Regions from separate parts of the Peribacillus sp. B65 genome, predicted to be linked through region 1. Evidence: predicted binding sites of a transcription regulator. Region 1 holds the regulator's gene; the other holds the start of a gene.

Region 1 (15,903 bases):
CCAAAAAGAATGATATAGATTTAATTGAACTGGATTATTGGTTTGAAAACAAAGCTGCAAAAGAGTTTTATCAAAAACAACACTTTAAAAAGTATAGGGAGTTTGCATTTAGACAGTTTTAAATCCTTTGACACTCATTATTCAAAGGATGGAGGAAGGAATTAATAAAAACCCCGAATTGGGGTTTTTTTAATTAATATCTTACCATTCTCCTTGAAAAACTAGGGGGTTGAGGAACTCCACAAATAAAGCTTTGGGAATAACACTCTTTCACGATACTTCTGGTATGCGGTATATATGTGTTGAAGTGTTTATTCACCGTAGTTGTATGTGTCGGGTGAAAAACCGGAATCACCGTGTTGATGACATTGGTTTTTACAGATTGCTTTGCTGGGGAGATTTGAGGTGGATTATACTGTGTAGGCATTCTGTGAGGTGGGCAATATTGTCGTGGACATTGACCGCCTTTCGGATGCCCCCAGGGCTTATTATACATTTAAACACCTCCTGGATTTTTTTTTGAAAGTCATTATTAGTTTATGAAAATAAATGATAAAGGGACTAGTATAAATGCCTTTATAAAAAATATCCTGGGCATATCAGATTTTTCACTCATTTTAAAAAGCATTAATTTAAACGAATTCGGTTAATCGCTTGACGAACAAATGACTTGTGTCTTTTTCGCCAGTTATTTTCCTTGCTCTTTTCCAAGCCCCATTCAGGAAATGTAGATAACCGTAATGAGGCAAATAATTGCCAGTAGGGTAAGTTTGTAAAATTCACCTCAGGCATCAGGGTTTTATATTGATTGGTGAAGTCATTCATCGCTTGCATTCCAAAATGATAAAAGATTTCGAGCTGACTATTGGCAAGGTCAACCAAAGGGTCCCCTAAGCCTGAATCTTCCCAATCAATTATGGAAACTAGTTTACCCTCTGTCCATAATAGATTTCCTGGCCAATAATCACCATGAAGGATCACTTCCTTATTCATGGATGGTAAAGGCGTGAAAAATTTTAACAAATCCCTAATCAAACTCAGATTTAATGCTTTGTCCAGGATTACCCTATCTTTATTATTTAACATTTCGATATATGTATTTTCTAATTTAGGCAGGAATGATAAAGATAGATTTGCACAATCAACCCGATGGATTTTTGCTAGATTTATTGCCGATTGTAAGATATGATCATTGAGATTTGAGGGTGTGAATTCTGACTTCCCCTCAATAAACTCGATAAGTATGCATGGCTTGGAAAAAATCTCGCACGATTGCTCTAGGTAATATGGCATCGGTACAGGCAAACCTGCAGCTTTCAATATCCCTAGGAGCTTGTGTTCATCAGCTGCAACATTTGGATTCCGTTTTAGGTCAGGATCACCATGCTGACGAACGATCATTTTCATGAGCCGCCCTGAAGGATGTAATACTTCAAGGCCTGTAACCTGTGCAGAAATTCCGCCTTTTAATTCCCATGCGCGAATTAGCTTGCTTCCTTGATCAAACTTTTGAACCAATTGTTCAAACTTACCATATTCATTCATCATACAACTCTCCTTTAAAAAATTTTAGCTAGAGGATAAGTTTCCAGATAACTTTCGTAAAAATTAAAGCATTATGTTAGAACTTCAATAAATGAAACCAAAGCTTGTTACACACGTAGAGTAATCTAAACAAAGTGAGGTGCGCTGATATTGAAAATAGAAAAATATAAAGTGGAAACACCAAAAGGGACGTTACAATATAATATTAGTGGAAAAGGCAAACCAAATATAGTTTTGATTAACGGTGGTTCTGGACCGATAGAGGGTTGGATGAAAATACTACCGGCAATTTCTGAAACATCATCTGTATTTTCCTATAATCGCTTTGGTGTTGCTGGCAGCGATAAACCTAAGGAAAGCCAAGACGGGAAAAGTATTGTTAACACTTTACGTGAGGCATTAACAATCGTGGGGTTTGAACCTCCATACTTATTGGTCGGACATTCGCTAGGCGGCCTATATGCTAATTTATATGCCCGACTTTACCCAAATGAAGTGGGGGGAATAGTTTTTTTAGAATCCAGTACAACGAAAGATATAAGCCTTAATGAATACCAAGGCAAGGCCGTAAAAACCGTTAATAGGATGTTCAAGGTGTTTGATTCCTTATCCTCGCATAAACAATTCAATGAAGTTAATTTTGTAAAAAAAACTGTGGATCAAATCCAGCAAACTGATACATTTCCCGAAATACCTGTATTTGTCATTACTGGTGGACAAGAAAATCGAATGATGCCAGAGGAAATTCGAAAAAAACGACTTAAGAATCAATTGGAATTGCTTTCATTGTCAAGAAACAGCAAACACATTGTCGCAAAAAAAAGTGGGCATTTTCCGCAATTATCAGAACCAACTATAGTGATTGACTCAATCAAAGATTGTGCAGAACAATTAAATAAAACAAACCATAACTAAATAAATGCAAGCATTTAGTTAGAGTATTTTTGTTAATGTTGACTTTTTTTATCTCTCTATCTCCTTCTATAACTTTATTTGTAGACGCCCAATAATTCCTGATAGAAAAGTATAAAAATGGAAGAAGGCTTTTTAAAAATTCCGCGTCCATTTGGCGAATGTTATCGTATAATGCCATAACACCTTTAGGGTGTATTTTTTTTGGAACTGTGGCCGAGAGATGAATTCTTTATTTTGAAATTTCTTTAATCAGATAGTTATGTGTACAAGCATTTATTGATACGTAACATAAGATTAATAGAGGTGATAGAAATGGTAAAAGTATTTATTGATCCCGGCCACGGCGGTACGGATCCAGGCTCGGTGGGGAATGGATTGAGAGAAAAGGATTTAACTTTATCCATTGCAACTCGAATTAAAGACATCTTATTAATAGAATATAATAACGTTTCTGTAAAAATGAGCAGGTACCAAGATACGTACCCCTCTTTAAACGATAGGACGAATGCAGCGAACGCGTGGGGAGCCGACTTTTATCTCTCCATCCACATCAATGCCGGCGGCGGCACTGGGTATGAGGATTACGTTTATACGTCTACTAATCAGATTACGAAAACGTATCAAGATCATATTCATTCAGAGGTCTTGAAGCTTATCAACATCCAAGACAGAGGACAAAAAACAGGAGATTTACATGTGCTCCGTGAAACGGACATGCCTGCACTACTGACTGAAAATGGATTTATCGATAATGTCAATGACGCAGCCAAATTGAAAACGGCGCCCTTTATCGAATCACTGGCTCGCGGACATGTAAACGGTTTAGTTAAATGCTTCGATCTTAAAAAGAAAAATACAGCTGTATACCACACAGTCGTTAATGGTGACACCGTATACTCCTTAAGCATGGCTTATGGCAGTACGGTTCAGCAAATTAAAGATTGGAACGCACTTGACAGTCAGTACACCATTACAGTAAACCAGAAATTGCGGGTTAAATGAATAATTAATAGTTGCCTGGTTAAATTATTTTTAACTTCCAGAAGCACACCACACAGGAAGCCTTTCTCAAAAAGAGTTTGTCTACAGTTTTTAAGGATTAGTACAATTTGAACGTTGATTTCCACTACAGGCACTCGTTTTCCGCGGGCGGTCCGGAAGCCTCCTCGACGCCTTTGCGCCTGGCGGGGTTTTCTTGGACACGCATTTCCCTCAGGCGTCTCGCCACCCGCTCCAATCAACTTTGTTTTAACTTTTAGAGAGAACCTCTTTTGTCTACAAACTCAGCCCTTCTCAAAAAGAGAGGGGCTTTTCCTTGTTCAGGAATATGCGTGTAATAAAATAGTCGTGTACATTCTACTGTCCTAAATGAGTACTTAGATAATAGCGGAAGAAGTGAAAGGGAAAAATAAATAAATTTGCACAGAGGGCTAAAGTGGAATTGAATATATACTCGCATTTTCCAAGAAAAAAGCCTCTGACGGGATTCGAACCCGCACTCCTTTCGTAAGCATAGGCTAGGGGAGAACACGCTTCCCTACGGATTTTCACCGGCAGGAATTCCACCTGCCTCAGCTATTTGCTTTTCGGTGCTTCTGAAACCCTTACCTTGCGACCCGGTGGCTACAAATGTTTTCCGGCGCTCTTCCCTTCTAGAGCTACAGAGGCAAATGCTTATCATCCTATTATAAGATTCCCATATGAGGTTGTGAACCGAATAATAAAAATATGATAATTTGATTGCCTAATACAGACAATTATATTCATTCTGCATGAAAGGGAAATCTGAAATAAAAGCCCTAGGAAGCTTAGAGTTCCAAAAACATTCACTCAATGAAATAAGTAATCTGGGGAAAACGGATATGCCTTTGTATATAGGCTGACACAAATTTTAATTATCTTTTGCAAAGACATATATAAAGAACAATACTAATAAGCACAAACCATGATGGCTTGTACCTAATATGTATCAGTCAACAAAGAGAACTAAAGTAATACTCCATAAAAAAACTCTAAGTGGACATTAATCGTATATTTTAATGGCTTGAACCACTTTTCCTAAAATTCGAACTCTATCATTTTTGATGTTATAGGTTTTTTCTTCATAAAAAGGATCCGTGCTGCAGGGAGTGAGTGTGATATTTTCTTCATCGATATTCACTTTTTTGACAGTGGCATCGTGACCATTTACCAAGACCACTCCAATTTTTCCTTTATCAACGTAGGTTGTTTTTTCAACGAGAATCAATGATCCGTCACTGAATTCTTTGTTCATGCTATTGCCATTCACTCTAAGGAAAAAATATTCTTTATTCGTTTTTAGCATCGAATTTAATGTCGGCATATAGGCTTCTATATATTCATTGGTAAAATTAGGCTCTCCAGCAGGGATATTGCCATATACTCCAATTAATCTTACATTCTTTTCATTTAGAAATTCCATTCCTGGAGCATTTCTAGCGTTAGGTGCTCCTTCAATGAGGTGGGATAGCGGTATTTCAAAGCATGAGGACATCATGCCCAATTTATCCATTAAAGGTTTATTCCGTCCAGATTCCCATGCTGATACTGCCGTTGGTGCCACCTTTAATATATTTGCTAAATCTTCTTGTGTCATTTTTCTTTCTTTTCTTAACATTTTAATCCGTTCACCAATGTGCATATTTCTTCACCTCTTACTTGAATATACACCATGAGTGAAGGTGAGTAAACTTAAAGTGCGTGAATTTTGCGAAAAATTGTTGGTAACTATACTTCAAGTGTGATATCATTTTTTTAGATAGGTGGTGACAAGATATGACAAACGTTAAGTTCACACTTAAACAAGCGAGGAAGTATAAAGGTTTAACACAGGAAGAAATGGCTAAAGTGCTGAAGATGGCCAAAAGGACTTACATTGACTATGAGCAATATAAGATTCCTTTGCGAATCGATAAGGCTTATTTGTTTGCGGAATGTGTAGGGTTCTCGATCGACGATATTATTTTTTTTGATCCCCACCTACACTTCAAATGTAGTTAAAGGATCAAGACTATCAATCATTTATTCACCAAAGTAACCATTCCTGGGGCAAAATTTAAGTAATGATCGAAACAGGGTGAAAAAATGGGAAAGGAAAATCAGATAAATAAATTATACAATTGGAAGAGCGAGCATAGCCCTGATATTATTTATCCAGTTCTCATTGTGAAATAGGCGTATGTGGCGTTTAGGGGAGGGCTTTAAGGAGTTAATAATCCAAATACACGATTGATATTGAGATCCCTATGAATGACAGCCAATTGCTGTAAAAGAATTTTTTCAACAATTTACTTAATGTATAGGATGGACTTCAAAACAACATGAATAGGAGCAATTGGACAGTGGCAAATTCGAAGAATAATATTTGGATGCTCATAAATAAAGTCAAGCCCTACATCTTTTGCAGGAGAAGGGCTTATTCTCTTTTTCTTCGTGAACATACAGCATTCGATATATGGATTTCCTCTATAAGGATAATTTCATAATTGGAAAATGACTGTATACATAAACGAATTGAAGGCAAACCATCATACTATATCTCCATTTTTTATGAACTTTTTCTAGTTTTTTTCTCCTATCTTTATGAAGATAGCAGGTAATGGTATGCAAAAGTACAAATATATACTAATGAAGGCTATCAAAGGCATGGAAGGAGGGCGTTGAAAATAGGATGAGTTCGAAAGAATTCCACATGATATTGGAGGAGATAACAATTGAAAAGGAATGTAATCAATTATATCGTTTTTCTTGTCCTCATTCTAACCATATTAATTATGGCCAAGCCAGACATTTCCTCAGCAGGAAAATTAAAGCCCCCTTCCGAAACTTTCAGTCCAGGGGATTGGTTTCTTGGAAGTATTCCTCCCAATCTTGATACAAAGAAACCACCGATCGTGTTTGTTCAAGGGAAAAACGGCAGTTCAACCAGCTGGTACGGTGAAACGGATTATCATGGTGTCAATGATATGTATACCAAAGCGTATGAAGCAGGCTACCAAACTGTTTTTGTTCAGCTTCATGATTCAGCTGGAAATGGATCAGTGAGCCAATATGCTAATGGAAGGCTTTTAGCTCAAATGCTTGCAGAAATCAGTAACCATTTCGGGGGTGAAAAAGTAAATATTATAGCTCACAGCAAAGGGGGCCCAGATACCCAAGCGGCTCTAGTGCACTATGGAGCACACCAGTATGTTGGAAGGGTAATCACTTTAGCTTCCCCCCATCATGGTTCTCACCTAGCTGATTTGGCTTATAGCTGGTATGCGGGCTGGCTTGGTTCCCTATTAGGTCAAAAAGATGAGGGAACTTATTCTTTACAAGTTGGTAAAATGGCTGAATTTCGTTCGGTCACGGATAACCATGTTAATTCTCGTAAAAACATGTATTTCACTGTGGCAGGCATGAACAGAGGCCCGGTTCTATCAGCCTTATCAATGGGTGGACAATATTTATCTTCATATGGGGAAAATGATGGTCTAGTGAATGTATGGAGTACAAAAATACCCTATGCAACACATTTATTTTCAGATTCCAACTTTGATCACGACAATATACGAGTCGGCTCAGCTGTATTTTCAAGAATTGAACCATATTTAAGAAGCACCTCCACCGCTGGGATCCCTGAATATAATGTCAATTATAAAGAACGGGTTGAAGATGATGTCATTACCACCGCACTCGCTCAAACCGTTCTGGGTGATGTCCTGAAACAAAATGTCTGGATCGAACTAAGCTTCCATGTAAATGAATCAGCCCCAGGCAATATAAACATATATACAGCATCAAATGATGTCGAGGTTGAAATGATTTCTCCATCCAATAAAAAGTATTCACCTTCCTTAATGGTTCATTCAGCCAAAAACGAAACTTCCTTTTTTAATGGTGCAACCGTCCAATCATTCAATAGAAACAACCTTGAAATTGGTGATTGGAAAGTGCGTATGAAGACTAAATCGCCAAAAGACGCCTACCTGTTCACAGCACAATTTAACGAAAAGAATCCCATTACATTAAGTATGGCCGGTAAAGTTAAGCAAAAAGATGCGAAATTTTTAATAGAGAACCCAATGAATGATAAAAAAAGGCCAATCAGCACAACATTTTTGGTTCATCTAATAGATGAAACAGGTAATGAAATTAGTGAAAAAAGCTCAATTAAGGCAATGGATACAGAAAATTTTACTGGCACCCTTCCGGAAGTACCTAAGTCAGGTGTTTATAATGTAACAATAGATGTCAAGGAAAAAAATGTGGATGGTACTGAAAGAACCCGGACAATGATTCGTTCGGTCTATATTGAGAAATAGTGAAATGCATTCTCTTCTTTGAGATGGTATCAGACTGTAGACAAATTCGAAGTTTGCCTTCAGTCTTTTCTTGAATAATAGATCCAGTTGAATACAGAAGTCCGCTCCCTTTCCGCCGATCCTACCAAGCCGCCTCGGCAGGAGTGTAAAAAACATAATAACCCACTTTTCCCGACAAAAAAATCCCTTCTCATAATTGAAAAGGTTTTTTTTGGATGTAATGTGGTGTTAACATGGGTGGTTTGTTTTAGCCAAAGGATTCAGCCAGTTTGTAATTACTAATACAGCGATTAAATTAATGGTGTTCGATGGGAAATAAAGCTAGTAAGGTCATCTAGCAATAAAAAGATTGATGAATTTCAGCTAGACAACAAGAATAGATTTAATCCGTCTTTTTGTAGGATTCTCTATAAGACAAAATACCAGTTTTGAGTGCAGCATAATTGCCTATGCTTGCATAGCCATAAAACCAGCCCATGAAAATTCCTGAAACCAAGTGATGACGATGACTGATGAAAATGGAAATGAACAAGCCAAGACCCAAAGCGATGGTAGGTACGAATTTTGGATGAATATGAAACATGACCTTAATAAGTTGAGTAAGAATCATGATGGTAGGAATGGCTATCACTGCATCCCAGAAGTTTGTATGGACGGTTGGGTAGTCCATGATTTCACCACCTTGAAATGAAGTTTTTAAAAATAGTTTTTGTTTTTCATCAAGGTTTTATACAAAAATAAATAATTACAAATTTAAAATTAACGAACAAGTTTTGAAGATTTTCAGTGTTCAACAGAAAAAGCCGTCAATCCATTTAATTAAATGGATTGACGGCTTTTCCTGTTTGGTAGGGAAATGGATAAATAATACTCGAAGCAAGCCACTCTAGGTAAGAAATCTATAATAAAAACAATTAGCCAAACATCAGAACCTGTTGTATGGGACTTGCTGTAACCTTTTTCATAGATGAGAATACGATAAGAATGAAGATGAACAGTGAAAAATAAAGTAAAACCATTGATGGGAGGTTCTAATGAGCAAGGAAACATTTATTAAGGAAATTGCTCCCTATGCAAAATATTACCTTCTGTTGTCATTGCACAAGCTTGTTTGGAGAGTGGGTATGGGACAAGTTTATTAGCAAGCAAAGGAAAAAATATATTCGGTACAAAAGGTGACTTCAAGGGTGAGTCTGTCATCATTCAGACAATGGAATATGTCATTGGCGTACCCGTTCAAGTATGGAACAAATTCAGAAAATACCCATCTTGGGAAGAAAGTCTTAGAGATCTTGCCAATTTATATGTAAAGGGGACTTCATGGAATAGAAGTCTTTATACGGCTGTCATTGGAGAAAAAGATTACAGAAAAGCACTCAAAGCAATTTTCGATGCTGGGTACGCCTCGGATCCCAACTATATTGAAAAACTGGTGAACCTTATCGAAACAAGCGATTTAACAAAATATGATGCAAGTATAGAAGAGGTTTATCATATTGTCCAAAAAGGGGATACCGTCTCTGCGCTTGCAAAAGCATACGGTTCTACACAAGTGCAGATTCAACAGTGGAACGGCTTGGTAGATCTTAACCTAATTAAAGTGAACCAAAGATTACGAGTGAAGTGAATTTTAACTGGGAGCGGTAGTTAAAGCTCTCTTTTTCATTGTAATCAGATTGTTACCAAAGTACATATTAGGCGATCGTATACTTCCGTTCGTAATTAAGGACGTTTAAATTCCCATGAAAACTTGATTCTATTAAAATTCCTTATGCATATTGAGAGAATTCGGGACATAGATTAAACAAACAAAAAAAGCGCGGTTAGCGCTTTTAGTGTATTTGTCTATATAAGCCTATTACTTTTCCAAGTATCGAAACATCTCGTAAAATAATTGGTTCCATATTCGAGTTCTCAGGCTGAAGCCTTATGTAATCCGGTTCCTTAAAGAATCGTTTTACAGTGGCTTCATCATCTTCCGTCATGGCCACGACGATATCTCCATTATTGGCATTGCTTTGTTGTTTCACGATGACATAATCCCCATCATGAATTCCTGCTTCGATCATACTTTCACCCATGATTTCCAGCATGAATACATGGTCATCATGTGGAACCATGCTTTCGGGAAGCGGAAAGTATTCTTCTATGTTCTCAATGGCCGTTATCGGCATTCCCGCTGTTACTTTTCCAAGTAACGGCACGTTCACGACATTGACTTTGGGAATATTGTTCGCTTCCTCCAAATTCATTATTTCAATGGCCCTTGGCTTGGTTGGGTCACGTCTAATCAGGCCTTTGCTTTCCAGGCGTGATAAATGCCCGTGTACTGTTGAACTTGAAGCAAGTCCCACTGCTTCACCAATCTCCCGTACGGAAGGTGGATACCCTTTTTGGCGGACCTCTTCTTTAATGAAATCAAGAATATCTTGCTGCCTTTTTGATAGTTTAGTCATATGTGCACCTCTTCCCCAATGTTCTTTGCTACATTATAGCATGGCCCCCAATTCTATACAAACATAAGTTCGAATTTTGTTGTTGACTGAAACAAACGTTCGTATTATAATTTGACCATAACATACGAACGAACATTCGCTTTGGAGGGATATTTATGAAAAATTTATACAAAAATTATATTTATACGATTCTATTAGCGGGATCAGTATTCATCTTTTCAATTTTATTCTCTTGTACATTGAACAATGATCCAAAAAAGGATTTCCTTTCTATAGAAGTAAGTGAAGGTGACACCCTATGGGGAATCGCTGAAGAATATGAAGAAGCAAATTTGACAAAAAAAGAATTCATTGGTTGGATAGAAGAGCATAATGGAGTCAGGGCGGATACAATTAAACCTGGTCAAGTCATCGTCATACCGGTTAAAGGGGAAGAACTTGTCCAGAATTTGGCCAGTGAGCAGTAAGCAGTGAAGGTAGGGTATTATGAAGGCGGTAATCTATTGTAGGGTCAGCACAGAAAAAGAGTCACAGGAAACATCATTGGCAAGGCAGGAAGATGAGTTAGTCAAATTGGCAGAAAAGATGGATGTTGAAGTTATATCCATAATAAAAGAGCAGGCAAGTGGTTATGAGTTGAATCGGGATGGCATTTTTGACATGCTCGAACTATTTAAAACTAAAGAAGCTGAAGTACTATTAATCCAGGATGAAACAAGGCTGGGAAGAGGGAATGCCAAAATAGCCCTTTTCCATGTCATCCTTAAAGAAGATGTTAAAATTTATACACTCTCACATGACGGGGAGCTTGAGTTATCGGATTCGGATGCCATGGTCATCCAGATAGTCGGTATTGTAGAAGAATACCAAAGGAAACTACATAATCTTAAAATAAAGCGCGGGATGATAAGAGCCGTTGAAAAAGGATACCGTCCTCAAAAAAACCTTCAGAATCAAAGGAATTCCACTGGAAGGGACCGTATGGAAATCCCTATTGAAGAAATTATTAAACTTCGGGCCAATGGATTGACATTCGCAGAAATCGCAGCCACTTTAAGGGGCTTTGGATACAATGTTTCAAAGGCTACTGTGAACAGGCGTTTTCTCGAACATCAACTGAATACAAATGAAAGTAAATCTTAGAACTTGTAATTTCGCTTTTTTTTTAATACCATGACAATATCCGGAGATTATGAAGGAGCGAAATTATGTTATCAAAAGAAAAAATAGCCCGTATTAATGAACTTTCTAAAAAGGCAAAGGCTGAAGGTTTGACGGAAGTTGAGGCGAAAGAGCAAACCCAATTGAGAAGTGAGTATTTGGAAACATTCAGAAAGTCCATGACCGATACGTTGGAGCATGTGAAGGTCGTTGATCCAGAAGGTAATGACGTCACTCCTCAAAAGATAAAAAATATAAAAGAAAAAAGAAACTTACATTAATGCTTGGATCCTTCTGATAAAACATTCCGCTTGAGTACCCTGTTAGCATTTAGGAGTAAAAAGGGAGTGCATGCATGTATGTATTCTCCTATTTAGTTTAATCTAAATAGGGGACTTCTGTTATTATAGAAAATTGTAATATTGAGGCAGTAAATAGTGATTTTAGTTGTGATATTATGCTTGTCACTATAATATAAAGAGGTACATTACAGGAAGGGATGTTTTTACAATATGTTAGATAAATTAGATGCACTTTCTATCAATACGATTCGTACATTATCAATTGATGCAATTGAAAAGGCTAATTCCGGCCATCCAGGTATGCCAATGGGTGCTGCGCCGATGGCGTATAAACTATGGACCGAATATATGAACCATAACCCGAAAAATCCCGATTGGTTTAATAGAGATCGCTTTGTTCTTTCAGCTGGACATGGTTCTATGCTGTTATACAGCCTTCTTCATTTATCGGGCTATGGTTTATCTATCGATGATTTGAAAAGCTTCCGTCAATGGGGCAGTAAAACTCCAGGACATCCTGAATACGGTCATACGGCTGGTGTTGATGCAACTACCGGGCCGCTTGGACAAGGTATCGCAATGGCAGTAGGAATGGCAATGGCTGAACGTCACTTGGCAGAAAGCTATAACCGCGATTCTTATAATGTGGTCGATCATTATACATATGGCATTTGTGGAGATGGAGATTTAATGGAAGGTGTTTCTGCAGAAGCCGCTTCATTAGCTGGACATCTACAACTCGGAAGACTCGTTGTTTTATATGATTCTAATGATATTTCTCTTGACGGCGACTTAAGCCAATCATTTAGTGAAAGCGTAGCAGACCGGTTCAAATCTTATGGATGGCAATATATCCGCGTTGAGGATGGGAATGATCTTCAGGAAATTGCTAAAGCGATTGAAGAAGCGAAAACCGACGATGCACGCCCAACATTAATCGAAGTGAAAACGGTTATTGGTTACGGTTCACCAAACCGTTCAGGTAAATCTGCTGTTCACGGTGCTCCGCTTGGTGCAGATGAGCTGAAATTGACAAAAGAAGCATATAAATGGACATTTGAAGAGGACTTCCATGTTCCGGAAGAAGTGTATTCACACTTTAATGAATCTGTTGTTAATGCAGGCGCTCAAAAAGAAGAAGCTTGGAATGAATTGTTCAAAAATTACAAAGAAGCACATCCTGAGTTAGCACAGCAATTGGAGTTGGCCATCAACGGTGAACTGCCTGCTGATTGGGATCAGGAAATTCCGGTCTATGAAGAAGGTAAAACATTAGCTTCCCGTGCTTCAAGTGGGGAAGTGCTAAATGCTATTGCCAAAAGGGTCCCTAGCTTCATTGGGGGTTCTGCGGATTTAGCCGGATCTAATAATACTGCCATCAAAGGTGAGACTGATCTATTACCTGGTAATTACAGTGGCCGTAATATATGGTTCGGTGTACGTGAATTCGCTATGGGTGCGGCTTTAAATGGAATGGCACTTCATGGTGGATTAAAAGTATACGGAGGAACATTCTTCGTATTCTCTGATTATCTACGTCCTGCCATAAGAATGGCAGCACTAATGGGACTGCCTGTAAACTATGTATTCACTCATGACAGCATTGCTGTAGGAGAAGACGGACCGACTCATGAGCCAATCGAACAATTGGCATCATTGCGTGCAATGCCTAACCTAGGGGTAATCCGTCCAGCTGATGGCAATGAAACGGCAGCAGCCTGGAAAGTGGCTATGGAGTCTACAAATAAACCAACTGCCCTTGTACTGACTCGTCAAGGATTGCCAACAATTAAAGATACTTCCGAAACTGCGTATGAAGGTGTTTCAAAAGGAGCTTACATCATCTCTGCTTCTAAGAAAGAAGTAGCCGATGCATTACTTCTTGCGACTGGTTCCGAAGTGAACTTGGCTGTGGAAGCACAGAAAGCTTTGGCGAACGAAGGAATTGATGTTTCTGTTATCAGCATGCCATCATGGGATCGATTTGAAACTCAATCTAAAGAATATAAACAAAGCGTAATCAATCCGGCAGTGAAAAAACGTCTAGCTATCGAAGTGGCTTCACCGTTTGGTTGGGATCGTTATGCAGGTGATGAGGGTGAAATATTGGCCATCAATCATTTTGGAGCTTCTGCACCAGGCGGTAAGATCATGGAGGAATTCGGTTTTACTGTAGAAAATGTAGTTGCTCGTGTTAAGGAAATGCTTAACTAATAGTAATGGAGAACTGACACCAACTAGTTTGGTGTCAGTTTTTTTATCAAAAACAATCCTGATTTATATTGTGTGCTTTTATTCTAAGGGAAATCTTCCATTCGACAAAAAAAGAAGAAAATTTCTCCAGCAAACAACATATCTTTTTAGTTTGTCAATATATAATGAGAATAAATAAATTTCGTTTAAATGTGTCAGTTAAAGGGGAAAGTTATTAATAGTGGAAAATAGTGGAGAATGTCCTGGTGGTTAGTTATTTTCGTGACCAAAATAGGAAAGCTAGGAGGCATTGGCTGATGAGAACCTATCAAATTTATTTAATCGAAGATGAATTTGCCCATCATTATTATGGAAGAGAAAGGCTATTTTTCAATTTGTTTTTGGAGTATATTCAAGCAAAGGGCAGACTGAAGAGTATTTTGCAAAAACAAATCGAATATGTCACCAAAACAGTCCCGATTATCCAGTTGCAGTTAGCCATTGAACAACGTTTGCAAAAAAAGATGAATTATTGGACTCAAAATGGAAAATACTATTTAGAAAAAACAAACGGATCAAGTAAGGCCGTTTTAATCATTCAGCATGATTCCATTATTCTAAAAGCTGAAGGAGACTATGAAGCGGAGACCGCTTTCTTTGAAAGTATTCGAAAATATGAAGCGAGCTTTCTGGCCATTGATTTTGAACATGAAAAATACGGTTGGTTAAAACCGATAAAAGAAAGAAAATTTGTCTAAATGGGGGACTTTTCAGTAGCGGGTATTGTATAATAACCTTTGGTCTAGTACACTGATGTTAGACAACACGAAGGAGGAAATAGTATGTGGGTTTACATTCTAGTTGGCGTACTGGCATTGATTGCTGGAGTAGTGCTGGGATTTTTCATCGCTCGTAAATACATGATGGATTACTTAAAGAAAAATCCGCCAATTAACGAACAGATGCTGAAAATGATGATGATGCAAATGGGTATGAAACCATCCCAAAAGAAAATTAATCAAATGATGAGCGCCATGAATAAACAACAAACAAAATAAGATAGCAATTATAAGATAAGCAAATCATAACTACCGTGAAGAGTGAATCTTTCATCATAAATTTTCCTTGTTTTTGCTTTATCTTTCGTTACTAATCCGAAACTTCTTTCTCTGGTGGAAACTAAATCAGAGAGAGGGGTTTTTTGTGTTGTAAGGAGATAAGCAAGAGGGCAATCATGGGCTTGAAAGGTTTCATATAGAGGGAATCTAGTTCATGTGACTTTCGAACTACTACACAGGATTCATCAAATTCAGAAACTTACTATAATTCATGTATCGTTTCTGAATTTGAATGCCTGGCCATTCAATTTTTTATATAATACTTACGGTTTTAACACCACTTTAATGCATCCGTCTGTCCTTGTATCGAATACTTGGTAACCATGTTTAGCTTGATCCAATGGTAGTACGTGGGTTACGACATCGCCAGGATCAACTTTTCCTTCAGATATTAGATTATAGAGATATGGCATATAATGGATAACGGGAGCTTGTCCGGTCTTGATATCCACGTTTCTTTGAAATATATCTCCTAGCGGAAAGCCATTATAACGCCCTCCGTAAGCACCAGTTATTTGAATGGTTCCTGCTTTACGGACCGCTTGTGAGGAGATTACAATACCACCCATTGCACCGCCATGAAGCTTAAGCCCCGTTGCAAGATATTCCATGGGAGTCATTTTACCACTCATGCCTGAACAGTCAATTACAATATCGGCTCCGCCTTTAGTTATGTCTTTGAGATAATCCCCTACGTTTTCATATTGTTCGAAATTTACGATTTCGACTTTATTTGTCCTTTTTGCATGTTCAGACGATAGTTGAGATGATCGACGGCAATGACCCTTTTCGCTCCTTTGAACCAAGCGAATTTTTGTACGAGTAATCCAACGGGACCGCAGCCTAAGACGATTACAGTATCACCTGGTTTTACTCCTGCATGATC
Region 2 (15,903 bases), 1.5 Mb from region 1:
CTTGTGTGATTCCATTAAGAGTCACATTTCCAGTTACATCGTATTCATCTTCATCCGTTTTCACAATTTTTGTTGATTTGAATGTTAATGTAGGGTTTTTTTCTACATCAAAGAAGTCAGCGGAACGCAAGTGATTATCCCGGTCTGCATTGCGTGTGTCAATACTGGCCACATCAACGGTAAAATCGATCTCTGCAGTTGTTAGATCCAATGGGTTTGCAAGAATGTTTGCTTCGAACTTATTAAAACTTCCTTTTACTTTAGCGATCATCATATGTTTTACGGAAAATTCAATAGCACTGTGAGTCGGGTCGACTGTCCATTTTGTATTGGTCATGATAATTCCTCCTAATTATTAATCTTGAATTTATATATCTTTAATTTGAGATATCTTAACTTAATGTAATTATAAGAGGTGGAAGCAATAGTGTCAACTGAAAGTTTTCCTTAATTTTGAAAACATGAAAAACCCTGTGCATTTATGAGGCACAGGGTTTTTCATTATGAAGAAAAGTAAAGCTGACTACCTTAATTAATTGGCATGATCTTTCTCTTCTTGATCGGTCACTTTACTTGGCCAAAAGGCATGGCGGCCAAGCAGGGCGGTAATCGCAGGAACAAGGAACGGGCGCACAATGAATGTGTCCATTAACACACCAAGAGCAGTAATGAGCCCGAATTGAACCAATACTTGAATCGGAAGTGTGGCTAGAACGGAAAAAGTGGCTGCCAAGATTATTCCGGCGGAAGTGATGACACCGCTAGTTTCGGCAACGCCTTTTCTGATGGCCTGCTTGATTGGCATCGTTTCTTTCTTACGCCAAATGCTTGAAACCATGAAAATGTTATAGTCTTCTCCAAGTGCAACAAGGAATACGAAAGAATAAAGTGGAATCGTCCCCTCTATGGCATCGACACCCATGAAATAGTGCAGGATTATCCAACCTAAGCCCATAGCAGCAAAGAATGAGAGAATTACTGTCCCCATTAAATACACCATGGCTGTCACAGATCGCAAGTAGGCTAAAAGGAGTAAGGAAATCAGGACGATGATGATCGGGATGATCATGAATTCATCTGCCTTTACGGTATCCCTTTTATCGAATTGCGTCGCAGTTTGCCCGCCAATCCAAACCTTATCTTCGACGGAAGATATATTGGCGGCCTTCAATTCTTTCTCCGCAATTGTGCGGATTTCCGGAATGGAATCAATTGCCTCGATATCATATGGGTTGATGTTGAATTTGACCTCATAGGATTGCAGATCTTCATTGGATTTACTTGTGACTGGATCAGCCACACTTTCAACAATATTCATCCCTTCTAATGTCGGCGCTAAATCGATATCTTCACCATTCGTGTCTACAACCACTGTGGCTGGTGCCAGTTCACCCGGTGAGTACGAGTCGGAAATGACAGAATAGCCTTCACGGGAGTTCATATCTTCAGGAAAGGAAGAGAGAATATCATATGAATATTTTATTTGTGAAGAATATCCAGCTAATACACTGAAGATGATCAAGCATGTAAGAATGACGGTCCATGGCTTGGTTGTGACGATATGACCAATCCAGTTACCGATGCGGCCTTCTTTATGCTTTTTGACGGCTTTTCCCTTTTTCTTGGCCCGTATTTCTTCCATTTCTGGTGTACGCGGAACGATTGGGTAGAAGGAAGCCCTTCCGAATACAGAAAGCAATGCCGGTACAAGTGTTAAAGCTGCCAGCATCATGATTAAGATGGACAAGCTGAATGGTACAGCGAAACGGTGGTAGGCTCCGTATTTCGCTACAAGCAATGTTAGCAGCGAGATGACGATCGTAAGGCCGCTCATCGCAATGGCGCCTGATGAATCTTTAAATGCGGAGATCATGGCTTTCCGTTTGCTTTCATGATTTCTTAATTCACTTCTGTAGTGAGAAATTAAAAATAGACAATAATCCGTTCCGGCACCGAATAATAATACGGTCATGATCGAAATGGCCTGTGAATCGACTGTAATCCAACCATGATCTGCCATGAATCCAAGGATCGGGCTTGTGACAATATAGGCGAATCCTACTCCGATTAAAGGGATGATGGCTAAAAGCGGGGAACGGTAAATGAGTAATAATACGACAAGTACAAGTATTACGGTCGCTAATAGCAATTTGAAATCAGCACCTGAAAATAATCCTGTTGCATCGACGGATATCCCTACAGGGCCTGTCACTCGAAGTGATAATTCATCTGAATCTGTAGGGACCTTGAATGGGTCAGATCCAATACGTTCCGAAACTATTTCATTAATGCTCTCAAGATTTTTTTCAAGAATTTCAGTCTCGGTCTTTTCTTTAAAGAAAAGCGGCTGTACGAAAGTCGTTCCATCTTCTGAAACCGAGCCTTGAAGAGCAGGCAACGGAATTTCATGAAGCGGCGGTAAAAAAGATTGCTGTATCAAAGGGTTATCTGTCAATTCCTTGGAAAGGTACTGGATTTCGGCCAAGTCGGCCTCTGTCAGTCCACCTTCCCGATGCCATGTAAGCAGGGCAGGTATTCCAGAGGAATTTGGAAACTCTTCTTTAATAAGTTCATCAGCCACGACGGAAGGTGAGTCTTCAGGCAAGTCGGCGGCATTATTTGCTGTTCGATCATTAACGGCAGGCAATGTGATGGTTAATCCGATTGCTGCAATTATCCATACAGCAATGACAACCCAACGACTGATTTTTCCTGTCATCATCCTGCCAAGTTTTCCTAATATTGATTCGTCCAATGAAGGCACCCCGCTTTTTGAATTTTTTATCCTTAGTTCATTATAATGGTGTGCTGTTGACATATACAAAAATGGGTATGCTCACTCCAACTACTAAATGCTTCAAGTCGTTAATGGCATGAAAATCTGCTCATCGATATATAGGGGAAAAGTACTTATTTACTAATTTCAATTAAATTTTGAAGATTGAAGAGTTAAATATAGGAGATAGGGGAAAGTATAGTATTATTATGGCTTTTATTAACAAAGGAGGGATTTTTTTGTCTGATAAATCAAAAAAAACAAATGATGAATCGAAAGAAACATTAACGAACAGGCAAGGGCACCCGGTAACGAATAACCAGAGTATTAGAACTGTAGGGAACAGAGGACCTAGTACACTTGAGAACTATGATTTCCTGGAAAAAATCAGCCACTTCGATAGGGAGCGTATCCCTGAACGGGTTGTGCATGCCCGCGGTGCAGGTGCGCATGGTTATTTCGTTCCGACCGGTAAAGCGGGGGACGAGCCGATTTCAAAATATACGAGAGCGAAGGTTTTTCAGGAAGAAGGTAAAAAAACCCCGGTATTCGTGAGATTTTCATCTGTTATTCATGGAGGGACGTCCCCGGAAACGTTACGTGACCCAAGGGGATTTGCCGTTAAATTTTATACGGAAGACGGAAACTGGGATCTTGTAGGCAATAACCTGAAAATTTTCTTTATCCGTGATGCCATGAAATTCCCGGATTTGATTCATGCCTTCAAACCGGATCCGGTCACGAATATTCAGGACGGCAGGAGGATTTTCGATTTTTGCTCGAGTTCGCCTGAAACATTCCATATGGTTACCTTTGTGTTTTCCCCATGGGGCATTCCAGCTAACTATCGCATGATGCAAGGATCAGGGGTCAATACTTATAAATGGGTGAATGAGGAAGGGAAAGCAGTGCTTGTCAAGTATCATTGGGAACCGAAACAAGGGATCAAGAACCTGACACAGCAAGAGGCCAATGAAATTCAAGCTACGAATTTCAATCATGCCACACAGGATCTTTATGAAGCGATCGAACGCGGTGACTATCCTGAATGGGATCTCAACGTACAGATCATGAGTGATGATGATCATCCTGAGTTGGATTTCGATCCGTTGGATGATACGAAGATCTGGCCGAAAGATGAGTTCCCTTGGCTGCATGTCGGTACGATGGTATTGAATAAAAACCCTGAAGACTATTTCACTGAAGTCGAACAGGCTGCATTCGGCACAGGTGTCCTAGTGGATGGACTGGACTTTTCTGATGACAAGATGTTACAGGGACGTACATTCTCTTATTCCGATACACAGCGTCACCGTGTTGGCGCGAATTATCTGCAATTGCCGATCAATGCTCCGAAAAAACGAACAGCCACGAATCAGACTGGCGGACAGATGCAATATGAAGTTGGCAGAGGCAGCCAAAGCCCCCACATCAACTACGAACCATCAACTGTCGGCGGCTTGAAAGAAGCCAAGCAGACGGGCAAGGAGCATACACCTATGGTGGAAGGGAAAATTGTTCGTGAGACAATCGATCGTCAAAATAATACGAAACAGGCCGGGGAAACATTCCGTGAATTCGAGGATTGGGAAAAGGACGATTTAATTTCCAATTTAGTGGCGGCATTGGCTCCTGCCGACAAGCGCATTCAGGAAAAAATGATAGCACTTGCCGAAGAGGCCGATGAAGAGTATGGCCGCAGATTGAAAGAGGGACTGGCCTCGGCTTCTGAACATACGGAATCTTCAAAACCACTGGGCGGGTCGGATAACCCTGAGGATGCCGTTAGTAAAGGACATGAAGCGGATCCATATTGATGGGACTAAAAAAGAGGCAAACTTCCCTATAAAGGGGTTTGCCTCTTTTTTTAATGGGCATAATTGATGGAAGTGTGGAAGATTCTTCTGATGATGCCTTGAAAATCAAGTGGGAAATTGATTGGCAAAAAACTTGATAATCATTTAAACTGAAACTACTCTATTTTTCTCTTATAAAGGAGATGAAAAAATGATTAAATTTCTTTCTGCCCTTTTCCTTCCTTGTCTACTCGTCATGCTATTTTCAAGGGTCACCTATAACAATGTCGTGGGCCTTGTTTTAACTGTTGCCTTGATTACAGCTTCCGCATATAAAGGTTATACGCATACAAACTTATTGATCATCGTCGATGCCTTATCCCTAACAGTGGGATTTTGGTTATCAAAAAGAATGATGAAACGTACATCCAAGAGCGCCTGACACAAAAGGTGCTTTTTTTGTACCCAAACTTGTCATTCCCCTCAACACATCATGAAGTCCATAAAACAAAAATAGAATGGATGTTCGCTTATTGCTGGTTTGTTTTAAGGCTATTGTGGTAGAATGTGTATATATGCTTTATCAAACCGGAATAAATAGAAGGGATATAGTTATGTCCCGTTTTCATATAAAAATATTTCAATAGGAGGCTATGCTTGGTGAAGGATAAGTTTGAGTTAGTCTCAAAATACTCTCCTCAAGGAGATCAGCCGGCAGCAATTGAAATGCTGGTCGAAGGGATTAAGGAAGGCAAGGAAATGCAGACGTTATTGGGGGCGACAGGGACAGGGAAAACGTTCACCGTTTCCAATGTGATTCAAAGAATCAATAAACCGACTCTTGTCATTGCCCACAATAAAACGTTGGCAGGGCAGCTTTATAGTGAGTTCAAAGAGTTCTTCCCTAATAATGCCGTTGAGTACTTCGTTAGCTATTATGATTACTACCAGCCGGAGGCTTATGTTCCATCCACGGATACATTCATCGAGAAAGATGCAAGCATCAATGATGAAATCGATAAACTGCGTCACTCGGCAACCTCGTCTTTGTTCGAAAGGAAAGATGTCATCATCATTGCCAGTGTTTCGTGCATATATGGACTCGGTTCTCCTGAAGAGTACCGGGAGATGGTCGTTTCCCTCCGAACAGGCATGGAGATAGACCGGAATGCCTTGCTGCACAGACTCGTTGATATTCAATATGAACGTAATGATATTGCTTTCCAACGGGGGACCTTCCGCGTTCGCGGCGACGTGGTTGAAATTTTCCCGGCCTCACGTGATGAACATTGCGTACGGGTCGAGTTTTTCGGGGATGAGATTGACCGTATTCGTGAAGTCGATGCCCTGACTGGCGAAATTACCGGTGAACGGGATCATATCGCCATTTTCCCGGCTTCCCACTTCGTAACCCGCGAAGAGAAAATGCGGATAGCCATTCAAAATATCGAAACGGAACTGGAAGAACGATTGAAGGAATTAAGGGAAGATGAAAAACTCCTTGAAGCGCAGCGCTTGGAGCAGCGGACCCGTTATGATCTGGAAATGATGCGTGAAATGGGCTTTTGTTCAGGGATCGAGAACTATTCCCGCCATTTGACGCTTCGTCCCTCAGGTGCGACACCATACACTTTAATAGATTACTTTCCAGAGGATTTCCTATTGGTCGTGGATGAATCACACGTAACCCTCTCGCAAATCCGCGGAATGTTCAATGGAGATCAGGCGCGTAAGCAAGTGCTCGTCGATCATGGCTTCCGTCTGCCGTCTGCGAAAGATAACCGCCCGCTAAGATTTGAGGAATTTGAAAAAAAGGTCCATCAATCCATATTCGTTTCGGCAACTCCGGGACCATATGAACTCGAACATACCCCGGAAATGGTTCAGCAGATCATCCGTCCTACCGGATTGCTGGATCCGACGGTGGAAGTGCGGCCGATTGAAGGGCAAATAGATGACTTGATCGGTGAAATACAGGAGCGCGTCAAAAAGAACGAGCGTGTGCTCATAACGACCTTGACGAAAAAGATGTCTGAGGATTTAACTGATTATTTAAAGGAAATCGGCATCAAGGTCCAATATCTTCATTCGGAAGTGAAGACCTTGGAAAGGATAGAAATCATCCGGGAACTTCGAATGGGCAAATATGATGTTCTAGTTGGAATCAATCTTTTAAGGGAAGGCCTCGATATTCCGGAAGTGTCGTTAGTGACCATTCTGGATGCCGATAAAGAAGGGTTCCTTCGCTCGGAACGTTCGCTTATTCAAACGATGGGCCGTGCAGCCCGTAATGCGAACGGCCACGTCATCATGTATGCAGACCGAATCACGAATTCGATGGAACTTGCCATCAATGAAACGAGGCGGCGCCGTGAAATCCAGGAAAATTATAATAAAGAGCATGGAATATTGCCTCAAACCATTCAAAAGGATATCCGCGACTCCATAAGGGCGACTCATGTTGCCGAAGAAGGCGAAGAGTATAAGGAAGACCTTGCACCAAGCCTCGCGAAGCTTCCTAAAAAAGAGCGTTTAAAAGTAATGGCAAGCATGGAAAAAGAAATGAAGGAAGCGGCAAAGGCACTGGACTTCGAGCGAGCTGCCGAGCTGCGTGATTTATTACTAGAGTTAAAAGCGGAAGGGTGACGAAACATGGCAATGGATAAAATTGTGATAAAAGGCGCCAGGGCCAACAATTTAAAGAATATTGATATCACGATACCGAGAGACAAACTTGTTGTGCTGACCGGATTATCCGGATCTGGAAAGTCTTCCTTGGCTTTTGATACGATTTATGCAGAAGGGCAAAGACGTTATGTGGAATCACTTTCCGCTTATGCTCGTCAATTCTTAGGCCAAGTGGATAAACCGGATGTCGATGCGATAGAAGGTTTGTCACCAGCCATTTCCATAGACCAGAAAACGACCAGTCGAAATCCTCGTTCAACCGTAGGGACTGTTACGGAGATCTATGATTATTTAAGGCTGTTATTTGCACGGGTCGGCAGGCCGACCTGTCCCATCCATAATATAGAAATCACCTCACAAACGATAGAGCAAATGGTGGACCGCATTCTTGATTACCCTGAGCGAACCAAGCTTCAAGTATTGGCACCGCTAGTCTCAGGCAGAAAAGGGACACATGCGAAAGTTTTGGAGGAAGTTAAGAAACAAGGATATGTCCGCATTCGTGTGAACGGGGAAATGCATGACCTCAGCGATGAGATCACTCTCGAAAAAAATAAAAAACATTCGATTGAAGTCATCATAGACCGGATCGTCATAAAAGAGGGTATCATGGCCAGGCTTGCAGATTCATTGGAAAGTGCTTTGCAGCTTGGCGAAGGTAAAGTCATCATTGACGTTATGGGTGAGGAAGAGCTGCTGTTCAGTGAACATCATGCTTGTCCATACTGCGGATTTTCGATTGAAGAGTTAGAGCCTAGAATGTTTTCCTTCAATAGCCCGTTTGGGGCCTGCCCGGATTGTGATGGCTTGGGGGCAAGGCTTGAGGTGGACCGTGATCTGGTCATCCCGAATAACGAATTAAGCCTCCGTCAACATGCAATTGCGCCATGGGAGCCGACAAGTTCTCAATATTACCCTCAGCTCCTTGAAGCGGTGGCAAACCATTATGGGATAGATATGGATGTGCCCGTTAAGGATTTACCGGAAGAGAAGATGGATAAGGTCTTGCTTGGTTCAGGCAAAGATAAGATATATTTCCGTTATAAAAATGATTTTGGAAGAGTGCAAGAAGGATATATTCCTTTTGAAGGAGTTTTAAGAAACATCGAAAGGCGCTTCAAGGAGACGAGTTCTGACTTTATTCGTGAGCAAATGCAGAAATACATGTCAGAACATCACTGTCCAACCTGTAAGGGTCATCGATTGAAAAAAGAGAGTCTTTCCGTGCTCATTCAAGGGGTCCATATTAGTGAAACGACAGCTTTATCAGTGGAGGATGCGTTAGTATTTTTCGATGAGCTTGATTTGACTGAAAAAGAAGCTGCAATTGCGAGATTGATTTTACGTGAAATTCGTGAGCGGCTCGGTTTCCTGGCTAATGTAGGTTTGGAATATTTGACGTTGAGCAGGGCAGCGGGAACTTTATCAGGCGGTGAAGCGCAGCGTATAAGATTGGCGACGCAGATCGGTTCCCGATTGACGGGAGTCCTTTATATTTTGGATGAACCTTCAATAGGGCTGCATCAGAGGGATAACGATCGATTGATCGAAACATTGAAGAATATGCGCGAAATCGGGAACACCCTCATTGTTGTCGAGCACGATGAAGATACGATGATTGCTGCGGATTATTTGATCGATGTTGGTCCTGGAGCAGGAGCGCATGGAGGGGAAATAGTGGCCGCTGGAACTACGGAAGAGGTCATGAATAATCCTAAATCCTTAACGGGGCAATATTTAGCAGGGAAGAAATTCATTCCATTGCCATTGGAACGCCGGAAAAATGATGGCCGTGTCATTGAAATAAAAGGTGCCAAGGAAAACAATTTGAAAAACGTTAATGTGAAATTCCCGCTTGGGGTCTTTACAGCCGTAACGGGAGTCTCCGGATCAGGGAAAAGTACATTGGTGAATGAGATCCTCCATAAGTCATTGGCTCAAAAACTGAATCGGGCAAAAGCCAGACCAGGTGATTTCCGTGAAATCAAGGGAATCGAGCATTTAGATAAAGTCATTGATATTGACCAATCACCTATCGGCAGAACCCCACGATCGAATCCAGCTACCTATACGGGTGTATTCGATGATGTTCGTGACGTGTTTGCCTCGACTAATGAAGCGAAGATCCGCGGTTATAAAAAAGGAAGGTTCAGTTTCAATGTTAAGGGCGGCCGCTGTGAAGCATGCCGTGGTGATGGGATTATCAAGATTGAAATGCATTTTCTCCCAGATGTCTATGTTCCATGTGAAATCTGTCATGGTAAAAGGTATAACCGGGAAACTCTTGAAGTGAAATATAAAGGGAAAAACATATCCGACATTCTCGATATGACAGTCGAGGAAGGCGTTAGTTTCTTTGAAAATATCCCGAAAATCAAACGGAAGCTGCAAACGATTTATGATGTTGGTTTGGGTTATATCAAGCTTGGACAGCCTGCCACCACTTTATCAGGCGGTGAAGCGCAAAGGGTGAAACTTGCTTCCGAATTGCATCGCCGATCCACTGGGCGCTCCTTCTATATCTTGGATGAACCAACTACCGGTCTACATGTCCACGATATAGCAAGGCTGCTCCAGGTTCTGCAGCGGCTGGTTGACAATGGGGATACCGTTTTGGTGATCGAGCATAATCTGGATGTCATCAAGACGGCGGACCATATTATTGACCTGGGACCGGAAGGCGGAGATAAGGGCGGTACGATCGTCACTTATGGAACACCTGAAAAAATATGTGAAGTTTCCGAATCGTACACGGGGAAATACTTAAAACCTGTACTTACCCGTGATCAAATCCGCATGGAAAATTGGATTGAAGAAAAAGAAACGGAGCATGAACATGCTTAAAAGAAGCCGGTTGGCTAGTTTCAGTTTGTCCACTAAAGGGGGTTCGGAAAACATATCTTTCATCAAATGGATGTCCGAACCAGCTGACCCAAAGCAGTTCAATTCCTTATGTATGGATTTCTAGCTTAATTTTTTTAACGAAGTTGATTGTAGAGGAAGGTGCGAGACCCCTGCGGGAAAAGCGCGTGCCTGGATCGGAAATCAACCTGAATTGTAAAAGTAATATTAAAACTGCAGGCAAACTCGTTTTCTTCGAATTTGTCTACAGTCAGGAACAAGCCATCAGGCTTGTTTTTTTGTAGAAAAATGACAGTGTGCATTTAATCAATCATTTGATTAAAGAATGGGAAAACAAGATATTTCCGGGGAAATCATACATCTTCCTTTTCGGAAATTGTCATTTTCCTTTGTCGAAAGATGGGAAAAACGGTATTTATGAAACTTTTTAGATATCTAGGCGTATGTATGAATAAAATGGTAGAAGAAAGCGAGGAATGTTCATGCAGGAGGAAAGAAAGAAGATTTTAGAAATGATTCAGGATGGAAAGTTATCGGCGGAAGAAGCCTTGGGCCTTTTGGAAGAATTAGAAAAAGCCAGTCAGGAAAGTGAAGCTAAAGAGCAGAAATTGCAAAACGAATTATCGACGGTAGTCGTGGATAAGAAAAGTGAAGGAAGCACTCAGGATACGTTTAAAAAGAATATCCAGTCATCGAAAGAAAAGATTATTGATTTCGTTGAAAGTGCTTTTAAGAAAATCAAAGAAACGGATCTTGATTTCAATTTCGGGAAGTCTGTGGAGGTCAGTCATATTTTTCAGCATGAGCATGATTTCCTGGATGAGGTTGATGTAGATATAGCAAATGGGAAAATAAAAATCGCCGCATGGGACCATGATGATGTCCGGGTTGAATGCCAAGCTAAGGTATACCGTGTGGAAGAAATAGAAGAAGCCAGGAAAAATTTTTTGGAAGAAGTCGATTTCACGATTGAAAATGGAAAATTGAAGTTCAAGGTTCGTGAAAAATCCATAAAGGTTGATACAATCATGTACATTCCAAGGAAGGAATATGAGGACATCCATGTAAGGATGTTCAATGGCGCAATCACGACTGAATCACTGAAATCAGAGAAGCTTAAAGCGAAAACGGCAAATGGTGCCATTCATATCATGCAGGGTACGGGTGATTTCTGTGAGCTTGAAACAGGTAATGGGATGATCACCATTTCAGATACCAACTTTAATGACTTGGAAGCCGAGACCCTGAATGGAGCGATTAATGCTGCTGGATACTTCAAGAAATTGGATGTCCAAACGTTCAATGGGGAAATCATCTGTACGAATTCAGGGATGGATTGCGATTCGATCCATGCTAAGTCAGTCACTGGAAAAGTCCAGTTGACCTTGCCGCCAGGTAAGGCGATCGAAGGAGAATTGAAGTCAAATTTAGGAAGCTTTAATGTAACTTTGGAAGGGATGACAATCATCGAAGAGAAAAGTGATGTGGTTCAGAAGGTCCTTAAGTTTAAGACGGTTAAAGAAGAGGTTCCTGTGCTTCATGTTTTTGCAGAAACCAAAACTGCAGCGATAACGGTTTCCTGAAGAAAGGGAAAGGCCATTGATATACTACTGGCGGCTCAAACTGTAGGCAAACTCGATGGAAAACGAGTTTGCCTGCAGTTTTTTTATGGCTTGTTCTAAATTTAATAACAAGTTTGATTGGAGAGGAAGGTACGAGATTCCTGCGGGAAAAGCGCGACTAGGGGAGACCCCGCAGGCGCAAGCCGAGGAGGCTCCACGACCGCCCGCGGAAAACGAGTTTCTTGAGCGGAAATCAACATCCAATTTGTATCGGAACCATACCTAAGGAGTTGCTTTGGAGTTGGGTCGGGAACATCATTTGATGAAAGATACGTTTCAGATCCCTTTTGTCTGCAAAGTGAGCCTGCCAATATAAATTGGCTGGCTTTCTTTTATTTTGATGTAAGGATTCATGTATGTTCCTTTTCCTCTCATCTCTTTCCAGTTCACTTGGCCCATCCGGGTGGAGTGAATAAAAAAACAATAAATCGATAATGCTTTGTTTGGTTATTAACAGAAAAATGCTAAAATAGAAAAAGTATCTCAAAAAATAGCATCACTCCAAAAGGAGGAAAGATATATGGCAAAAGTCCGTACAAAGGATATAGTAGAAGCGTTCGGTCTAGAACTTATCAGTGGGGAAGAAGGAATTAACAGACCGATCGTCACGAGTGATTTATCTCGTCCCGGACTTGAAATAGCCGGTTTTTTTGATTATTATCCCGCAGATCGAGTACAGCTTTTAGGTATGACGGAGATGTCCTTTTTTAATCGGCTGAATGAACCGGATCGAGTACAGAGGATGGAAGAGTTATGCAGGGACTTTACCCCAGGCATCATCATTACGCGTGGTCAGGAAGTGCCGATAGAATTGATCGAAGCGTCTGAGCGGGAATCCGTTCCTGTGATGAGATCTAATATGAAGACAACAAGGTTATACAGCCGTCTGACCAATTTCCTGGAAAGCAGGTTGGCACCAACTACTGCTGTTCATGGTGTATTGGTGGATATCTATGGGTTAGGTGTGTTGATCACCGGAAAAAGCGGCGTCGGTAAAAGTGAGACAGCCCTGGAATTAGTGAAACGGGGTCATCGTCTCGTAGCCGATGACTGCGTCGAAATCAGGCAGGAAGACCAAGATACGCTGGTCGGGAATGCCCCGGATTTAATCGAACATCTTCTAGAAATAAGAGGATTGGGAATCATTAATGTAATGACACTTTTCGGAGCTGGCGCAGTCCGCAGCAATAAAAAGATCTCAATCGTCATCAATCTGGAACTATGGGAAAAAAACAAGCAGTATGACCGGGTTGGCCTTGATGAAGAAAAAATGAAAATCATCGATACGGAAGTGACGAAAATTACCGTACCTGTCCGTCCAGGGCGAAATTTATCTGTCATCATTGAAGTGGCAGCCATGAATTACCGCCTGAAGCGAATGGGAGTAAATGCAGCGGAACAGTTTTCAGATCGCTTGAACCACGCAATTGCAGATCCGGAACATGATGAATTTTAAAAGGTTATAAGAAAAGAGGGGACAAAATGGAACAAGGAATTCAGCCGCTGAATCCAATAGCGATAGATCTAGGTCCCATCCAGGTACATTGGTATGGACTCATCATCGGTTTCGGTGTGTTATTGGGTCTTATTATCGCTTTAAGGGAATCTGAGCGAAGAGGTCTTGATAAGGAAATTTTTACTGACATGATTTTGTTTGCTGTCCCAATCGCGATCATAAGTGCCCGTATTTATTATGTGATCTTTCAATGGGAGTACTATTCACAAAACCCGGGAGATATCATTAAAATATGGAATGGCGGAATCGCCATACATGGTGCGTTGATTGGGTCGGTACTGACTGCAATCGTGTTTGCCAAGGTCAAGAAAGTGTCATTTTGGAAGCTGGCGGATATTGCTGCACCGAGCTTATTGTTGGGGCAGGCGATTGGCCGTTGGGGTAATTTCATGAATCAGGAAGCGCATGGGGGAGAAATAACAAGGTCATTCCTTGAAAATATGCATTTGCCTGAATTCATCATAAATCAAATGTACATAAACGGTACGTATTATCACCCGACCTTTTTGTATGAATCGATTTGGAATATCCTCGGTGTCATTATTCTCTTAAGTTTACGGAAAGTGAACTTGCGCAGGGGGGAACTGTTTTTAACCTATGTAATATGGTATTCCATCGGACGTTATTACATTGAAGGATTGCGGACGGACAGTTTGATGCTGACGGATTCACTGCGTATCGCACAAGTGATCTCGATTGTATTGGTAGCTGTAGCCATCGCCTTGGTGGTCTTTAGAAGGGTCCGCGGGCATGCAGACAAAAGATATTTAGATGCATAGGTAATATGTGTAAAGGGAGAGGGCATAGTGATAGTAGATTCGGTTAAAAAGGGACTTCTTTCAGGCTTGAATACAACCTGGTCTTTGGGGAAAGTGATATTTCCGGTTACTCTGATCGTCACTGTGCTTCAATATACGCCTGTATTGCCATTCATCATCAACTTGATAGCGCCTTTGATGAATCTCATCGGTCTTCCAGGGGATGCTGCAATTCCTCTTGTATTAGGGAATTTCCTGAATTTATACGCAGCGATTGCTGGCATATTAACGCTTGATTTGACTGTGAAAGAAGTTTTTATCATCGCTATGATGCTATCTTTTTCACATAATTTATTGATTGAGTCAGGTGTGGCGATGAAAACCGGTGTCAAGCTGTGGGTCATCCTAACAGTACGGATCGGGCTTGCGCTTTTGTCCGCGGTCGTCATCAATCTTGTTTGGCAGGGCGGATCTGAAATGGCCCAGGGAACGGCTATCGGGGAGGCTGCAGAGATTAACGGAGCGGGAGCGATCCTTTTGCATGGGGTCATCCAGGCCCTTTCAGGAATTGGCCAGCTGGCGGTCATCGTTATTCCGCTCATGGTGGCTGTTCAAATCATGAAAGATTTAAAGTGGCTGGAAGCCTTCTCGAAAGCCCTTGCACCCTTCATGAAGGTCCTGGGGATGAAGCCGAATGCTTCCATGCCTTTCGTTACAGGCCTGACTCTCGGTTTGGCATATGGGGCAGGGGTGATGATTCAAGCGGCTAAAGAGGATAATGTTTCGAAGAAGGATATGACGATTGCATTCATCTTTTTAGTTGCCTGCCATGCTGTTGTAGAAGATACATTGATTTTTATTCCGCTGGGGATTCCGGTCTTGCCGTTATTACTTATTCGGATACTCACTGCCATTGTTTTAACGATGGCCGTTGCGTATATATGGAATCGGGCTGACAGGGTACAGAGAAAGGAAGCTGTATATGAACAGTAACATAACTACATTATTATTTGATCTTGACGGGACGTTGATCAATACAAATGAATTGATCATCGCCTCATTTACAGAAACGTTAAACCACTTTTGTCCAGGAAAGTTCAATCGGGAAGATATCATTCCATTTATCGGACCGACTTTGGTCGATACTTTCTCTTCCATTGATCCAAAACGAGTGGATGAAATGATCGCTTACTATCGGGAGCATAATTGGAGGAACCATGATTTGCTTGTCACACAATTTGACGGTGTGTTCGAAACCGTTCAAACATTGAAGCAGAGCGGCTATAAATTGGCAGTCGTTACGACAAAGAAGCGTGATGTCGTCGAAAAGGGCCTGCGTTTAAGCAAACTGGATCAATTCTTTGATGTGGTGGTCACACTGGATGAGGTGGAAAAAGCAAAGCCGGATCCAGAGCCTTTGGTAAAAGCTTTAAATCAACTCGGTTCGGTTCCTGAAGAAGCGATCATGATTGGGGACAGTTATCATGATATTCTGGGCGGGAAGAACACAGGTACAAAAACGGCAGGGGTCTCATGGTCCATTAAAGGCCGTGAATTCCTGGAAAGCTATCACCCTGATTATATGCTTGAGCAGATGGCGGATTTATTGAATATCGTTGAGGTTGAAAAGCTCACAGAGGCTAGAAAATGAGACGCACGTCCCGCTATCCAGTTGAAGGGGCTAATTCACTATGGCATGTATATAAGACCGTTCCATTCTGGAAAGTCGTCAAGAATTTTGTGGTGATACAGCTAGCGCGTTATACGCCTTTTCTGGGCATGAAGAATTGGTTGTACAGGACTTTTTTACATATGAAAGTCGGAAAGCATACTTCGTTTGCCTTGATGGTCATGCCCGATGTGATGTTTCCGGAAAAAATATCAG

Evidence for each region. Region 1 encodes LexA, which represses DNA repair genes until DNA is damaged. Its sites were predicted from a motif close to CGAACATATGTTCG; they were not measured.
Region 2: uvrB (excinuclease ABC subunit UvrB) is a predicted target of LexA. The motif match lies at 5,088-5,101, and genes of this name have one in related genera.

Annotation. Positions count from the first base shown of each region.
Region 1 is NZ_CP195840.1:1,021,258-1,037,160, forward strand. It holds gene ACSR9O_RS05050 (GNAT family N-acetyltransferase) at 1-122, shown strand, start outside; gene ACSR9O_RS05055 (CotD family spore coat protein) at 194-496, opposite strand; gene ACSR9O_RS05060 (aminoglycoside phosphotransferase family protein) at 628-1,545, opposite strand; gene ACSR9O_RS05065 (alpha/beta fold hydrolase) at 1,696-2,460, shown strand; gene ACSR9O_RS05070 (N-acetylmuramoyl-L-alanine amidase family protein) at 2,773-3,462, shown strand; gene ACSR9O_RS05075 (LexA family protein) at 4,484-5,122, opposite strand; gene ACSR9O_RS05080 (helix-turn-helix transcriptional regulator) at 5,257-5,481, shown strand; gene ACSR9O_RS05085 (esterase/lipase family protein) at 6,255-7,787, shown strand; gene ACSR9O_RS05090 (hypothetical protein) at 8,170-8,457, opposite strand; gene ACSR9O_RS05095 (glucosaminidase domain-containing protein) at 8,899-9,414, shown strand; gene lexA (transcriptional repressor LexA) at 9,620-10,243, opposite strand; gene yneA (cell division suppressor protein YneA) at 10,399-10,710, shown strand; gene ACSR9O_RS05110 (YneB family resolvase-like protein) at 10,730-11,386, shown strand; gene ACSR9O_RS05115 (DUF896 domain-containing protein) at 11,452-11,685, shown strand; gene tkt (transketolase) at 11,917-13,920, shown strand; gene sirA (sporulation inhibitor of replication protein SirA) at 14,217-14,657, shown strand; gene ACSR9O_RS05130 (YneF family protein) at 14,742-14,957, shown strand; partial or broken gene ACSR9O_RS05135 (zinc-binding dehydrogenase) at 15,281-15,903, opposite strand, start outside.
Region 2 is NZ_CP195840.1:2,511,580-2,527,482, forward strand. It holds gene ACSR9O_RS12275 (YceI family protein) at 1-337, opposite strand, end outside; gene ACSR9O_RS12280 (MMPL family transporter) at 533-2,755, opposite strand; gene ACSR9O_RS12285 (catalase) at 3,016-4,593, shown strand; gene ACSR9O_RS12290 (CsbA family protein) at 4,784-5,014, shown strand; gene uvrB (excinuclease ABC subunit UvrB) at 5,233-7,218, shown strand; gene uvrA (excinuclease ABC subunit UvrA) at 7,225-10,104, shown strand; gene ACSR9O_RS12305 (DUF4097 family beta strand repeat-containing protein) at 10,605-11,705, shown strand; gene hprK (HPr(Ser) kinase/phosphatase) at 12,265-13,200, shown strand; gene lgt (prolipoprotein diacylglyceryl transferase) at 13,227-14,039, shown strand; gene ACSR9O_RS12320 (nucleoside recognition domain-containing protein) at 14,067-15,011, shown strand; gene ppaX (pyrophosphatase PpaX) at 15,001-15,669, shown strand; gene ACSR9O_RS12330 (acyltransferase) at 15,666-15,903, shown strand, end outside.